Regions from separate parts of the Ensifer sp. EB106-03-01-XG145 genome, predicted to be linked through region 2. Evidence: riboswitches for the same ligand, from Rfam matches in the RefSeq annotation. Region 2 holds a riboswitch; the other holds the start of a gene.
The links. A riboswitch is a leader RNA that binds a small molecule or an ion and turns the genes downstream of it on or off. The one in region 2 is predicted to bind S-adenosylmethionine.
Positions count from the first base shown of each region.

Region 1: linked by a shared signal. The riboswitch ahead of AC3WWH_RS02345 (O-succinylhomoserine sulfhydrylase) and the one ahead of metA (homoserine O-acetyltransferase MetA) in region 2 are both predicted to bind S-adenosylmethionine.

Region 1 is NZ_JBYTEC010000001.1:471,834-479,433, forward strand. It holds gene AC3WWH_RS02335 (Hsp33 family molecular chaperone) at 1-598, shown strand, start outside; gene apaG (Co2+/Mg2+ efflux protein ApaG) at 620-1,012, opposite strand; gene AC3WWH_RS02345 (O-succinylhomoserine sulfhydrylase) at 1,251-2,435, opposite strand; SAM riboswitch at 2,482-2,560, opposite strand; gene AC3WWH_RS02350 (2'-deoxycytidine 5'-triphosphate deaminase) at 2,635-3,732, shown strand; tRNA gene AC3WWH_RS02355 (tRNA-Gly) at 3,814-3,888, shown strand; gene AC3WWH_RS02360 (transporter substrate-binding domain-containing protein) at 4,030-4,863, shown strand; gene AC3WWH_RS02365 (tellurite resistance TerB family protein) at 5,006-5,416, opposite strand; gene AC3WWH_RS02370 (thermonuclease family protein) at 5,566-6,420, opposite strand; gene AC3WWH_RS02375 (S24 family peptidase) at 6,434-7,084, opposite strand; gene AC3WWH_RS02380 (calcium:cation antiporter) at 7,266-7,600, shown strand, end outside.
Region 2 is NZ_JBYTEC010000003.1:141,769-149,368, reverse strand. It holds gene AC3WWH_RS11330 (vWA domain-containing protein) at 1-1,141, opposite strand, end outside; gene metA (homoserine O-acetyltransferase MetA) at 1,145-2,077, opposite strand; SAM riboswitch at 2,139-2,216, opposite strand; gene AC3WWH_RS11320 (NUDIX hydrolase) at 2,444-2,896, opposite strand; gene AC3WWH_RS11315 (AAA family ATPase) at 2,893-3,732, opposite strand; gene AC3WWH_RS11310 (RidA family protein) at 3,845-4,225, opposite strand; gene leuD (3-isopropylmalate dehydratase small subunit) at 4,234-4,839, opposite strand; gene AC3WWH_RS11300 (VOC family protein) at 4,994-5,425, opposite strand; gene AC3WWH_RS11295 (hypothetical protein) at 5,614-5,868, opposite strand; gene AC3WWH_RS11290 (HpcH/HpaI aldolase/citrate lyase family protein) at 5,994-6,899, shown strand; gene AC3WWH_RS11285 (DUF1737 domain-containing protein) at 6,896-7,102, shown strand; gene AC3WWH_RS11280 (metallopeptidase family protein) at 7,325-7,600, opposite strand, start outside.

The DNA of each region.
Region 1 (7,600 bases), on a different contig from region 2:
CGCCTTCACCATCGACCAGGGCGCTCATACTCAGCGCTATCAGGGCATCGTTGCGCTGGACGGCGCCACGCTGGAAGAAATCGCTGGCGTCTATTTCCGCCAGTCAGAGCAGATCCCGACCAAGGTCAGGCTCGGCGTTGCCGAGCTGCTCGACCGCGATGAAAGCGGCAAGCCGCGCCATCGCTGGCGTGCCGGCGGCATGGTCGCGCAGTTCCTGCCGGAAGCGCCGGAGCGCATGCGCCAGCCTGATCTTTCCGGCGGCGATGGCGATGACGGGGAAGGCGTCTTCGAGGATGACGATCTCTGGGCGGAAGCCAAGGTGATGGTCGAGACGATCGACACCGACGAGCTGACCGACCCGATGGTCGGAACCGAACGCTTGCTCTACCGGCTGTTTCACGAGCGCGGCGTTCGCGTCTATGAGCCGCAGGCGGTCTTTGACCGTTGCAGCTGCTCGCGCGAGAAGCTGCGTTCGGTGCTCGCCAATCTGGACGCTGATGATATCGAAAGCACCATCGAGGAGGGGGCCGTGAAGGTCACCTGCGAATTCTGCTCGACGACCTATCGTTTCGAGGCAAGCGAAGTGCGTCCGCAGTAGCCGGCGCCACTCCGGATCAAGCTAGTTCAGGGTACGCACGAGCCCGGGTGAATCGAGCGAGAAGGCGGGGATGGCCACGTTGAAGGTCTCTCCGCCTTCCGCTTCCATACTGTAATGGCCGAACATCACGCCCGACGGCGTATCCAGCGGGCAGCCGGACGAATACTCATAGGTGTCGCCGGGGTTGAGCAGCGGCTGTTCGCCGATCACGCCGGGACCGCTGACCTCATCGACCTGCCCATTCTCATCGGTGATATGCCAGTAGCGGGTCATCAACCGCACGGCTGCGTCCGAATGGTTTGAGATGACAATGCGATAGCCCCAGACATAGCGGCCGTCATCGGGGTCCGACTGCTCTTCGAGATAGTACGGCTCCACCGTAACTTCTATGTCGCGGGTCAAAGCGCGATACATGGGCAACACCTTGCTTCGGTCTTTCAGGGTATTCTACAGCAAGATGGTTTCGTCAAGAATAACGGCAAGATTGTGCATACCCATTCTGGGGCAAGGGCTTGCGGGTATCCGGATCGGCTGTTCGAACCCGCTCGATCCCGCTGGTGAGGCCATATTGGATGGCGGGGCGCCCGCTGCATGAGCGCCACGAGGGATCGATGGCCGCCGTCTGTCGCGGCGGCCGTATCTTTTCGTTGCGTCAGGCTTTGACGGCCTCAAGCGCGCGGGCGAAATCCTCGACGACATCCTCGCTGTCTTCGATGCCGGCCGAGAAACGCACCGTGCCGGCGGAAATGCCCAGCTCTTCGCGGGCCTCGTCGGTCAGGTTCTTGTGCGTGGTCGTTGCCGGATGGGTGATCAGGCTCTTGGAGTCGCCGAGATTGTTGGAGATACGCACGATCTCGAGCGCATTCTGCAGCGCGAAGGCCGCATCCTTGCCGCCCTTCAGTTCAAACGCGACGAGGGTGGAACCGCCGGTCATCTGCTTGGCGATGATGTCGGCCTGCGGGTGATCCTTGCGGCCGGGATAGATGACCTTCGCCACCTGCGGCTGCTCAGCCAGGAAGTCGGCGACGCGGCGTGCGGTTTCCGTCTGCTGGCGCACGCGCAGCGGCAAGGTTTCGATGCCCTTCAGCAGCGTCCAGGCATTGAACGGCGACATGGCCGGGCCGGTATGACGGAAGTAGTCGTGCAGGTTCTCGTTGATCCATTCCTTGTCAGCAAGCACGACGCCGCCGAGGCACCGGCCCTGGCCATCGATATGCTTGGTGGCGGAATAGACGACGATATGGGCGCCGAGTTCCAGCGGCTTCTGGAAGAGTGGCGTCGCAAAAACGTTGTCGACGACGACCTTGGCGCCGATCTGGTTGGCAAGCTTGGCCACACCGGCAATGTCGATGACTTCGAGGGTCGGGTTGGTCGGGCTTTCCAGGAAGAAGACCTTGGTGTTCTTCTGGATCGCCTTTTCCCAGTTGGCGAGATCGCGTCCATCGACCAGCGTGCACTCGATGCCGTATTTCGGCGCCAGCGTCTCGACCACCCAGCGGCATGAACCGAACAGCGCACGGGCGGCAACGATATGATCGCCAGCCTTCAGCTGGCAGAGGATTGCCGCAGAAACGGCGGCCATGCCCGAAGCCGTGGCCCGCGCGTCTTCGGCGCCTTCCAGCATGCACATGCGCTTTTCGAACATGTCGTTGGTCGGGCTGCCGTAGCGGGCATAGATGAAGCCTTCGGTCTCGCCTTTGAAACGCGCTTCTGCCGCCTCGGATGTCTCGTAAACGAAGCCCTGGGTGAGGAAGATCGCCTCGGACGTCTCGCCATGCTGCGAGCGGGTGGTTCCGCCGTGGACGAGTTGGGTTGCCGGGCGCCAGTTTTTGCTCATGTGACGATCACCTTCAAAAACAAAAAAAACCGGCCGCAAAAACGGGCCGGTTTGACACCCGGCCTTTTTAGCTACTTGTTTAACGTGGCTGCAAGCCGACCGGCCAAATCACCACGGGATAAAGCTTCAATACTGCTAGGGTGCGCTTGCGTCAATTCCCGGAGTTTGGTTTTGTCTCGCAACTGGAAAGAGGACTGCAATGGCCCGCGATACTGGGATTTTGGCCGACCGCGCGATTGCCGCGCTGCTCGAAACGGGGCGCCTGAAGAGCGAGAGGCCGCTGGATGACGATCAGATCCAGCCGGCAAGCCTCGACCTGCGCCTTGGCGCCAAGGCCTTCCGCGTCCGCGCGAGCTTCATGCCCGGCCCGTCCCACCTCGTCGCCGACAAGCTCGACCGGCTGAAGCTGCATGTCGTCGATCTCACCGATGGCGCCGTGCTCGAAACCGGCTGCGTCTACATCGTGCCGTTGATGGAGAGCCTGGCGCTGCCTGCGGGCATGTCGGCCTCGGCCAATCCGAAGAGCTCGACCGGCCGCCTCGACATCTTCACCCGCGTGATCACCGACCGCGCCCAAGAGTTTGACAAGATTCCTGCCGGCTATAGCGGTCCGCTCTATCTCGAAATCAGCCCGCGCACCTTCCCGATCGTCGTGCGCCGTGGTTCGCGCCTGTCGCAGATCCGCTTCCGCATGGGCCAGTCGCTGCTCTCCGAACAGGAGCTGCTGGCGCTGCATGAAAGCGACGTGCTGGTGGCGAGCGAGCGACCGAATGTCAGCGGCGGCGGCATTGCACTGTCGATCGACCTCAAGGGCACCGGTCCGGAGGGTCTGATCGGCTACCGTGGCAAACACCACACCGCCGTCATCGACGTCGACAAGAAGGCGCAGCACAAGATCTTCGATTTCTGGGAGCCGCTCTACAGCCGCGGACGCGACGAGCTGATCCTCGATCCGGACGAGTTCTACATCCTCGTCTCGCGCGAAGCGGTGCATGTGCCGCCGCTTTATGCGGCCGAGATGACGCCGTTCGATCCGCTGGTGGGCGAGTTCCGCGTGCACTATGCCGGCTTCTTCGATCCCGGCTTCGGCCATGCCTCTGCCGGTGGTAGCGGTAGCCGCGCCGTTCTGGAAGTGCGCAGCCACGAGGTGCCGTTCATCCTCGAACACGGGCAGATCGTCGGCCGCCTGATCTATGAACACATGCTGGAGCGTCCTGACGGTCTCTACGGCCTCGGCGTCGGCTCCAACTACCAGGCCCAGGGCCTGAAGCTTTCGAAACATTTCCGCGCCGAGTAGGGATTTTTCACGGGACCCTCGTGCGATACCGCGCAAGGGTCCTTGACAGATCGTCCCGGTTCGGGAAATTTCGCAGGCATCGCGGGTGTAGTTCAGTGGTAGAACGCCAGCTTCCCAAGCTTGATGTCGTCGGTTCGATCCCGATCACCCGCTCCAATCCTTCCTGAATCCTCTTTTGCCCCGCTCGAGCGAGACCTATGGCCAGTTGCCCTGCGGACGGTTACTTTACCGCTCGATGAATCATCCCGCGGTTCCAAGCGCCGCCCCTGAGACAAGAACCGTGCCGGCCCGCTGCCCATGAGATTTCTTCCCCTGTTCGCCCTTTGCGCGTCCCTGATCGCAACGCCGCTTGCGGCCCAGCCCAGGGACCTGCCCATTCTGTTCGATGCGCGCGAACGCATCGCCAAGCCCGATCTCACGGGCCTTGCGCGCTTGCGCTTCCTGACGACGGTCGACTTTCCGCCGTTCAACTTCATCGATCAGTCCGGCAAGCTCTCCGGTTTTCACGTCGATCTCGTGCGCGAGATCTGCCGCGAGCTCGACATCGAAGCCAAATGCCAGATCCAGGCAGTGACCTATGCGGAACTGCTGCCGGCGCTGGAGCAGGGGCAGGGCGAAGCGGTTGCCGCCGGTATTGCCGTCGGCCCGGAACTGCGCCAGCGCTTCGGCTTCTCGCGCGCCTTCATGCGACTTCCGGCCCGCTTAGCCATCAACGCCAAGGCGGCCGGCGCCGTGACGGGTCCGAAGGACCTCAGAAAAAAAACGGTCGGTGTCGTGGCGGGCACCACCCATGAGGCCATGTTCAAGGCGTTCTTCCCGAGTATCGCGACCAAGGTTTTCCCGGATCGCGATGCCATGCTCACGGCACTGCAGAAGGGTGAGGTGCCGGCGGTCTTTTCCGACGGTTTGCAGCTTTCCTTCTGGATCTCAGGCACGACTGCCGGCGGCTGCTGCGCACTCGTCGATGGTGCCTATTTCTCGCAGCGCTTTCTCGGTGAAGGCCTGACGATCATGAACCGCAAATCCGAACCGGCGCTGACCCAGGCGATCGACCACGCGCTGCTGGCGCTGTCGCGCAGCGGCCGGCTCGAGGAAATCTACCTGCGCTACTTCCCCAACGGCATCTATTGATCGCCCACTGCATGTTCCTTTAATCGTACCCGATTAAAGGACAAATACATGCCGCAATTCAAAGTGCTACAGCGACCTTTGCGCGTCTCATAAGACGCGCGGCGCTGTAGACAGCTTGGCGTGAACGCCAGGAAATGATGAGCTACCGGCGGAAGCGAGCAAGCGCCCCTCGTTCGATGGCGGCGCAGGTGAGCTTGTCGAGACCGAGGCGGTCGCGCAGCAATTGCAACAGCCGGATCTCTTCGTTGCGAATGCGCTGGTCCGCGGCGGCGATCTCGACGGCAAGTGCATAGGCCGTCTCATGGAACTTTTCCGGAAGCGCCTCGCGCACGATTTCCAGCGCGATGTCCAACCCCTCGGGAGCCGCGAGCTGGGCGGAGCATTCGTGGCCGATATGGACGAGCTGGTCCTCGTCGAATCCCTCGAAGACCGGCAGGAACTGCACCAGCCGGCCGATGCGGGTGAATTCGTCGTCGCTCATCTCGCGGTCGACCGCCGACATCATCACCATGACATAGATGAGCGCTTCGTGGTGGCTGAGGCTTGGCAGCATGGGTCTTTCCGGCGGTAGCGCAATTCCGGGAACGGCGTGAAGCGGTGTCCATCCGGATTGCAGAGTTTCAAAGAGTTGGATCATCTCACTGTTTCAACGATGTAATGAGATGATCTGGACGGTTGAGAGCTGGGAATTGCCGCGGCTGTTTACAAGTCTGGCTGCGGCTCGTCCATCCCGGTGCCGAGGGTTGGGTCGTCGAACGTCATCGGCGTGTGACTGAGGTCGCGCGGATCTTCGCCATAGAAGCCGAGCTTCGCCTGGCGCGCAGCGTCGGCCCGCGTCTTGAGCGGCGAGCCGGGTACCGGCGTCGCCCAGCCGTTGTCGACGAGCCAGGTTGCGAGATCCTGCCCGCCGAGCGAGCAGGAAGCGGTGGCCGATGCGCCGGCGCTCCCCTCGGGCATGTCGCAGCTGACCGCGCGTGCGCGCAGCAAGTTTCTGAAGGCCGTCCGTGCGACGATGCCGCAGGGCCAACTCTTCCCCCCGGTTTCGCAGGTTCTCTCTGCCTGCTCGGGCTCGATGCCATCGATCTGCAGCGTGAGCTTGTCGAACTGGATCACACCGGCGGCGATCGCCACGGGGCGATAGAGGATGGTCGGCCCGGCGGTCGCCTTCGCTTGCTTCTCCGGCTCTGACAGCGGGGCACGCGGCTCCGCGCGTTCGAGCGGCGCGCCGGTGACGGTGTCGGGCAGACCGAATTGTTGCGGCTCGATGGCGCGTGCGGCGTTTTCCGTCGTCGACGTCTGCGGTTGATCGCCGGTCGTAACCGCACCGGGCTGCGCGGTGCCGTCGGTCGGTGTTCCCAAGTCGAGCGGTACGTTATCATCCGTTTCGGCGTCATCCGGCGCCGGCTCGATTTCCGTCATGTCGGGCGTTTCGAGGACGAAGTCCGGCGTGGCGGCACTCTCGCGGTCGCGAATGGCGGCTGCACCCGCGTAGAGGATGCCGGTGAAAAGCGCGATCGCGGCGATGCCGCCGGCAAGGGAGTATAAATGCTGCCGCATCAGGAAGAACGTCCTATTGGCTGGCCCAGATGATCCGGGCGATCCATTCGATCTGGCTGATCTCGAAGCCCCGGTTCGGGTGCTCCGGGTTGAGGGAAAGGAGTTCGATCGTGCGCGGCGTCTGGCGTGTCAGGACCTTCGCCATGACCTCGCCTTCGCGTGTCTTGACCACGACGCGGTCGCCGCGCCGAACCTGCGCCCCCGGATCGACGATCAGGGTGTCGCCGTCGCGGTACAGTGGCAGCATGCTATCGCCCTGCACCTCAAGCGCGTAGATGCCCGTCCGGCGTTCCGCCACTGTTGGAAAGTCGATCACGTCCCAGCCCTGGCCGGCCGGAAAACCGCCGTCGTCGAAGAAGCCGCCGGCACCCGCCTGGGCGAAGCCGATCAGCGGGATCGCGGCACTTGCAGTCGCCGGGGTGGCCTGAGTGTCATTCGGGCTCAACAGGCTGGTGAACTGGTCCATCGTGGCGCCGGTCGCCTCGAGCACCTTGGCGATCGATTCCGTCGAAGGCCAGCGTTCCCGCCCGTCGGCAGAGTGGCGCTTGGACTTGTTGAAGGAGGTGGGGTCGAGCCCGGCGCGGCGGGCGAGACCGGAAGGCGAGAGCTGATTGCGCTCGGCCAATGCATCGATGGCGTGCCAGATCGTGCCGTGAGACAACATGCGAAAGGTCCGGGCCGAACAGGCGGCCACTTGCTGGGTTTGTTCGACACCACACTATCGAAACGCGAAGTACCGGTAAAGAATCCGAAGGAAAATAGTCCTTTCTCCGTCATTTGCTTTGGGGGCGGCGGCCCCTATAGTTCGCGTGACGGGCAGGACAGGCTTTCATCGGAGGGAACGTTTGTTGGCGCGCATGAGATCGGAGCGTCTGCTGTTCGTGGCCCTCGCTGCGGCGATTGCCGGGATCGCGCTGGAGCATGAGCTTCTCGAAATGGGGCGCCTGGCAACGCTTCTCGGTGCCGCCGGTCTCGTGGTGGCGATCGTGCTCGCCTCGCTGCGCGTGTCGCACCATGCCGAGGTGCTGGCGTCCAAGGTCGGCGATCCCTATGGCACGATGATCCTGACGCTCTCGGCGGTCTTGGTCGAGGTCGTCGTGCTGGCGATCATGATGACCAGCGAGACCTCGCCGACGCTCGTGCGCGACACGATCTATGCGGCCGTCATGCTCGATATCAA
Region 2 (7,600 bases):
TCAAAGGGAACATCCGCCCCTCGAACAGGCTCTTCACCATGCCGATCGACTGGGTGTAGCCCCAGTGCTGTTCGGGCACGGGATTGATCCAGATCGAACGCGGAAAATGCGCTGTCATGCGCGAAAGCCAGAGTGCGCCTGCCTCGTCGTTCCAATGTTCGACCGAGCCGCCGGGATGGCTGATCTCATAGGGGCTCATCGACGCGTCGCCGACGAAGATGGCGCGATAGTCGCCGCCATAGGTGCGCAGCACTTCGGTGGTGCGGGTGATGTCGACGCGGCGGCGACGATTGTCCTTCCACAGACCCTCATAGACACAGTTGTGGAAATAGAAATGCTCCATATGGCGGAACTCGCCGCGGGCGGCTGAAAACAGTTCCTCGACGATGCGGATGTGATCGTCCATCGAGCCGCCGATATCGAAGAACATCAGCAGCTTGACCGCATTGCGGCGTTCGGGCCGCGTCACCACGTCGAGATAGCCGTGCTCGGCGGTGGCACGGATCGTGCCGGAAAGGTCGAGTTCGTCAGCCGCCCCCTGGCGCACCCAGCGCCTGAGCCTTTTCAGCGCCACCTTGATGTTGCGGGTGCCGAGTTCGACCGTGTCGTCATAATCCCTGAACTCGCGCCGGTCCCAGACCTTGACGGCGCGGCGGTGGCGCGACTGGTCCTGGCCGATCCTGACCCCTTCGGGATTGTAGCCATAGGCGCCGAAGGGGGAGGTGCCGGCGGTGCCGATCCATTTCGAGCCGCCCTGATGCCGGCCTTGCTGCTCCCGAAGCCGTTGGCGCAGGGTCTCCATCAGCTTGTCGAAGCCCCCGAGGGATTCGATCAGGCGCTTTTCTTCCTCGGTCAGGTGTTTTTCGGCGAGCTTGCGCAGCCAGTCCTCGGGGATGACGGCCTCTTCGCCCGTCTCCATGGGATTGACCGCCTCGAGCCCGGAGAAGCAGTGCTGGAACACCCGGTCGAAGCGGTCGATATGGCGCTCGTCCTTCACCAGCGCCGTGCGCGCCAGGAAGTAGAAGGCTTCGACATCGAATGTGGCGATGCCCGCCTCCATCCCCTCGATCAGCGACAGGAATTCCCGGAGCGTCACCGGAACTTTCGCCGCTTTGAGTTCGAGGAAGAAGGGGATGAACATCGGTCAGTCCTGGCTTTCTCCGGTGCCGATCTCTGCGAGATCATAGGGCGTCGTCTGGTACATCTCGTTGATCCAGTTGCCGAAGAAGAGGTGCGCATGGCTGCGCCAGCGGTTCTGCGGCGGCAGGGTCGAATCGTTGTGCGGGAAATAGTCGTGCGGCATCTTGATCGGCACGCCTGCGTCCACGTCGCGAAAATATTCGTCCGACAGCGAGGTCGAATCATACTCCACGTGGTTGAACATGTAGAGCCGGTTGCCCTTTTTCTCGTGCACGAGGCAGACGCCCATCTCCTTCGATTCCATCAGGATTTCGAGGCTGGGCACCTTGTCGATGTCGGCACGCCTGACCTCGGTCCAACGCGAGACGGGGACGGCGAAGTCGTCGGAGAAGCCGTTGAGATAGACCGACGAGCGATTGAGGTTCTGGTGGCGGTAGACGCCAAAGGCCTTCTCGTTCAGCGGATACTTCGGCACGTCGTGGAAATGGTAGATCGCCGCCATCGCCCCCCAGCAGACATTGAGCGTCGAATGCACGTTGGTCTCCGTCCAATCGAGGATGCGCTTCAATTCGTCCCAATAGGTGACGTCCTCGTATTCGAGCGTCTCGACCGGCGCGCCGGTGATGATGAAGCCGTCGAACTTGCGGCCCTTCACCTCGTCCCAGGTCTCGTAGAAAGAAAGCAGGTGATCTTCCGAGGTGTTCTTCGCCCGGTGGGCGCCGATGCGTACCAGCGACAATTCCACCTGCAGCGGCGAGGCGCCGATCAGGCGCGCCATCTGGATCTCGGTCTTGATCTTGTTCGGCATGAGGTTCAGGAGCCCGATCTGGAGCGGGCGGATATCCTGACGGATCGCCACGGTCTCGGTCATCACCCGCACACCCTCATGCACGAGGGTTTCGAAAGCGGGCAGCGTATCGGGAATCTTGATGGGCATGGGCTTCCACTCGATCAATACAAAAAAACCGGCGGCGATTGATCGCGACCGGTCCTCGGAAATCCAACTTTCCTCGGCCCTTTAGCGACTTGTTTAACGTGGCTGCAAGCCGGCCGGCCAAATCACCACGAGGAATTTGATAGCGCGACTGGGGCGCGGGGGTCAAGAAAAACGATTCGGGCGGTCGGGCGGCCCCTCATCCCGCTGCCGCGACCTTCTCCCCGCAGGCGGGGAGAAGGGAGCTTGTGGCACCCGCTCGCGCCTCCCAGGGGCCGATCATTTCCGTTCCAGAAAGAAGCCCGGACATCATTGTCTCGCGGCGACCGTCGCCATTTCCGTCCCCTCTCCCCGGCTGCGGGGAGAGGGCTAGGGTGAGGGGCAACTTCCGTGCGTGTGAAGATAATCTAGGCCGTCCTGCATGCCGTATCCGAGCCGACGGCTAGCCTCGTCTAAGCCGAGCCAGAAGAAGCGAAAGCGGATCGGCGCACCACCGCCAAAGGGCGTCATTTCATGGTGCAGCCAGGTTTTCTGTTGCTCGCCGGCAAGGGCGACATGAAAATAGTGCCGGCGATGGCAGATGGTCTGGCCTTCCTTCCGGAAGGAGTAGTCCTTCGTGACGAGATGGGTGAGGGCCCGCGATGGCGTCAGCCCGGTCTCTTCCACGAATTCCCGCAAGGCGGCAGCTTCAGGGCTTTCGCCCGGCTCCATCGTGCCGCCGGGTACCTGCAACTCGATTTCGGGAAAGTCCGGCTCGTCGAAGACCAGCAGGTGGTCCTGCCAGGTGGCGTAGATCAGGACCTTGTGGGCGTCCGGCCTCATCCGTCGCGGCGCGCCATGAAGGCCAGGCGCTCGAAGAGATGCACGTCCTGCTCGTTCTTCAACAGCGCCCCGTGCAGCTTCGGCAGCATGGTCTTGGCGTCGACGCGGAGGTCGGCCGGATCGACCTCGTCGGCGACAAGCAGGCGGATCCAGTCGAGCGCTTCGGAGGTGGACGGCTTCTTCTTGAGGCCCGGCACCTGGCGGATGTCGTAGAAGGCGGCAAGGGCCGCAGATAGCAGCGTTTTGCGGATGCCGGGATAGTGCACCTCGACGATGCGCGCGAGCGTTTCGGCATCGGGGAAGCGGATATAGTGGAAGAAGCAGCGACGCAGGAAGGCGTCCGGCAGTTCCTTCTCGTTGTTGGAGGTGATGATGACGATCGGCCGGTGACGGGCGCCGATCATCTCGCCGGTCTCGTAGACATGGAATTCCATGCGGTCGAGTTCCTGCAAGAGGTCGTTCGGAAACTCGATGTCGGCCTTGTCGATCTCGTCGATCAGAAGCACCACGCGACGGTCGGCCTCGAAGGCCTGCCAGAGCTTGCCCTTGCGGATATAGTTCCTGACCTCGTTGACGCGCTCGTCGCCGAGTTGGCTGTCGCGCAGGCGCGACACGGCATCATACTCGTAAAGGCCCTGCTGCGCCTTGGTCGTCGACTTGACGCTCCATTCGATCAGATCGAGGCCAAGGGCAGCGGCAATCTGGCGGGCAAGCTCGGTCTTGCCGGTGCCGGGTTCACCCTTGACGAGCAGCGGCCGCTCCAGCCGGATCGCAGCATTGACGGCGATCATCAGGTCCTTGTCGGCGATGTAATCTGCGGTGCCTTCGAATTGCATAATCGTCTTCCGGTTCAGCATAGGTCTAGCAGGCGGTGTCCATGGACTATCGCATATTGGCCAAAATCGGAATCGATTTGAGAAGAGATGGCGTGAGCAGAAAAGCTCGGTCTCAGCCGCGGAGGGCGGTGACTTCGATCTCGATCAGCATTTCCGGGCGGATCAGATCGCAGACGATCATGGTTGCGGCCGGACGGATCTCGCCGAAGACTTCGCCGAAGATCGGGAACACCCGGTCGGCGAAGCTGGCATCGGTGACGTAGTAGTGATTGCGCACCACGTCTTTAAGCGAGAAGCCCGCTTCCTTCAGTGCGCCCTCGATCGTCTTCAGGCAATTGCGCGCCTGCTCTTCCACCGTTTCGGGCATGGTCATGGTGGCATAGTCGTAGCCGGTCGTGCCGGAGACGAAGCACCAGTCGCCCATCGCGACGGCACGCGAATAGCCTGCCGTCTTTTCGAAGGGCGAACCCGAAGAGATGAGCTTGCGCGCCATGTCTCGCTTTAAGCCCAGGGGCGCGAGGCGCCGACCGTCTTCTCGAAGCTGTCGATCGCGGTTGCCTTTTCCAGCGTCAGGCCGATATCGTCGAGGCCGTTCAGCAGGCAGTGGCGCTTGAAGGCATCGACCTCGAACTTGACCGAGCCGCCGTCCGGGCCGGTGATTTCCTGGGATTCCAGGTCGACCGAGAGGATGGCGTTGGAGCCGCGCGAAGCGTCGTCCATCAGCTTGTCGAGGTCGGCCTGGCTGACGACGATCGGCAGAATGCCGTTCTTAAAACAGTTGTTGTAGAAGATGTCGGCAAAGGACGTGGAGATCACGCAGCGGATGCCGAAGTCGAGCAGCGCCCAGGGGGCATGCTCGCGCGAGGAGCCGCAGCCGAAGTTGTCGCCGGCAACCAGGATCTTGGCGTTCTGGTAGGCGGGTTTGTTGAGCACGAAGTCCGGGTTGACCGAGCCATCCTCATTGTAGCGGGCTTCGGCGAAAAGACCCTTGCCTAGGCCGGTGCGCTTGATCGTCTTCAGGTAATCCTTCGGAATGATCATGTCCGTGTCGATGTTGACGACGGGGAGGGGGGCGGCGACACCGGTGAGCTTGACGAATTTTTCCATAACTTCAGGCCTTCGATTTCAGAAGAATGTTGCGCTAGCGTTTAGATGAGTTTTGCGCCGAAATGAAGGAAAATCTATCCAAACACGCTTCGCCGGGCGGGTGAAAATGCCCGCCCGGTGAAAGCTTCGCCCGGATTTCGATTGTCGGGAAGCCTCAGCCTGCCTTCACCGGGCTGTTCATGGCCCAGAGAACGCCGAAGGGATCGCGGAGCTGGCCGTAGCGGTCGCCCCAGAACATCACCTCGATCGGCATCACCACCTCGGCGCCGGCGGCAACGGCGCGGTCCCACCAGGCATCGATGTCCTCGACGGTGAGCGTCAAGGTAAAGGCCTGCGGCTTTTCCAGCGGATGGCCATATTCCGGATAGGCATCCGCCAGCATCAGCGAGCTGCCGTTGACGTAGAGATGGATGTGCATCGTCCGGCCCTGCTCGTCGAGCGGATGCCGGTTGACCTCCTTGGCGCCGAAGGCGCGCTGGTAGAATTCGGATGCCTTGGCGGCGCCATCGACCTGAAGATAGGGCAGAAGCCCGTTCAGGACCGGTGCCGGCTGCTTCGTTTCGGTTTGCTGCGTCTCAGTGTCCATGTCGTTCTCCATCCTGTTCGAAGAGCCAGGACCGTGCTGGCCTGCCTCAAGGACGGACATGGAGCGATCGATCCGACACGGGGATGGAAAAATTTCGCAGCCGGCTGAATGGCAGCTCTCGAGAAACAGCAAAAGGCTTCGAGCCGATTACGGATCGGCCCGATTGCGGATCACTACGATCGCCGGGATCAGAGGTCGATGATCGTGCCGCGACCGTCGTTCCAGATGCGCATCTCGCGCTGGCTGTGGGCGGCAGCGGCGGCGGCCGGACGGGCGGTGGCGCGGGCCGGCCTGAGGTTCAGCCGGGCGGCAATCGCGCTGCCGATCACGACGACGGCGGCGATGCCGGCCAGTGCCAGCGCCAGCGAGGCGGTCAGAACGAAGGCCGCAAACGTGATGGTCAGGGCTGCGGCCGTGAAGAGAACAGAGCGAATGCTTTGCATAATCGTCACCTTTCTGATGGCGATGTGGGGGCTCCTCCCCGCACTTGCAAGAGGCGGCTTTGCGAAAGGGGTGCGGCGGTTCGCCTCGTCTTGCGGAACGAGGCAAAGGCGGGCACAACTGAAACATGAGCAAATCGATCGAACATCACCCGGTGCGCCTGCGTCGCTCGGTGCTATCGGTGCCGGCCGACAATGCCCGCGCGCTTGCCAAGGTCGCTGAACTCGCGACCGATGCCGCGATCTTCGATCTCGAGGATGCGGTTGCGCCTGAGCGCAAGATGGAAGCACGCGAGGCGCTGGTTCGGCATCTGACGACGAACCGGCCGGATTGTGAGATCGTCATCCGCATCAATGCGCTCGGTTCCGGCTTTGGCCAGGACGATCTCGCCGCGGTGCTTGCGGCGAAGCCCGACGCCATTCTTCTGCCGAAGGTCGAAAGCCCGGCGGATATCCAGGCGGCGGCCGACTGGCTGGCCGAAAACGATGCGCCGGAGACGCTGCGTCTCTGGGCGATGATCGAGACGCCGCGCGGTGTCATCAACGCGCCTCTTATCGCCGAGACCGGCCGCACCTTCGGCGGCCGGCTCGATTGTTTCGTCGTTGGTCTCAACGACCTGCGCAAGGACACCGGCGTTCCGGATCGCCCCGGCCGTCCCTATCTGATCCCCTGGCTGATGCAGATCCTGCTGGCGGCGCGCGGCGGCGGGCTCGACGTCATCGACGCCGTGTTCAACGATTTTCGCGACGCTGATGGATTCGACGAGGAATGCCGGCAGGGCCGCGACATGGGCTATGACGGCAAGATGCTGATCCACCCGGCCCAGATCGGCCCGGCGAACGAACGTTTCGGCGTCGAGCAGATCGCCGTCGACGAGGCGCGCGCGATCATCGCTGCCTTTGCGCTCTCGGAAAACGCCGGCAAGGGCGTCATCAATCTCAACGGACGGATGGTCGAGCGGCTGCACCTCGATCAGGCCGTGATGCTCGCCGCCAAGGCGGATCTCATCGAAAAACGAAAGACAAGATCTTGAAACTCTATCGCTTCCTGACCGGTCCCGACGACGCTTCCTTCTGTCACAAGGTGACGGCAGCGCTGAACCAGGGCTGGAGCCTGCACGGCTCGCCCACCTATGCCTTCAATGCCGATACGCAGCACATGCAGTGCGGCCAGGCGGTGTTCAAGGAGGTCGAGGGCAAGGATTACACCCCGGATATCAAGCTGTCGGAACAGTAGTCGAGGCTGTTTGCCGTCGTGCAAGTTTGCCCCTCACCCTAACCCTCTCCCCGCAGGCGGGGCGAGGGGACGCGGTTGATGCTCGCAATCGGCGTGTGAGGCCTGTTTTCTGGTATCGGTTAACCCGTGCTCCGATTGGGATGCGAACGGTACCGCGAGTCTCCTTCGCCCCGCTTGCGGGGAGAAGGTGCCGGCAGGCGGATGAGGGGCAGATAAAACGGGTTAGCCGCCGACGTGCTCGACGCTGGCTTCGATCCGCTCCATGTCGTCGTCGGAAAGGCCGAAGTGATGGCCGATCTCATGGATCAGGACATGGGTGATGATGTCACCCAGCGTCTCCTCGTTCTCAGCCCAATAGTCGATGATCGGGCGGCGATAGAGGGTGATGCGGTTTGGAAACTGGCCGGTTTCCATGGTGAAGCGCTCGCTGATGCCACGGCCCTCGAAAAGGCCCAGCAGATCGAAAGGCGTTTCCAGTGCCATGTCCTCGAAAATGTC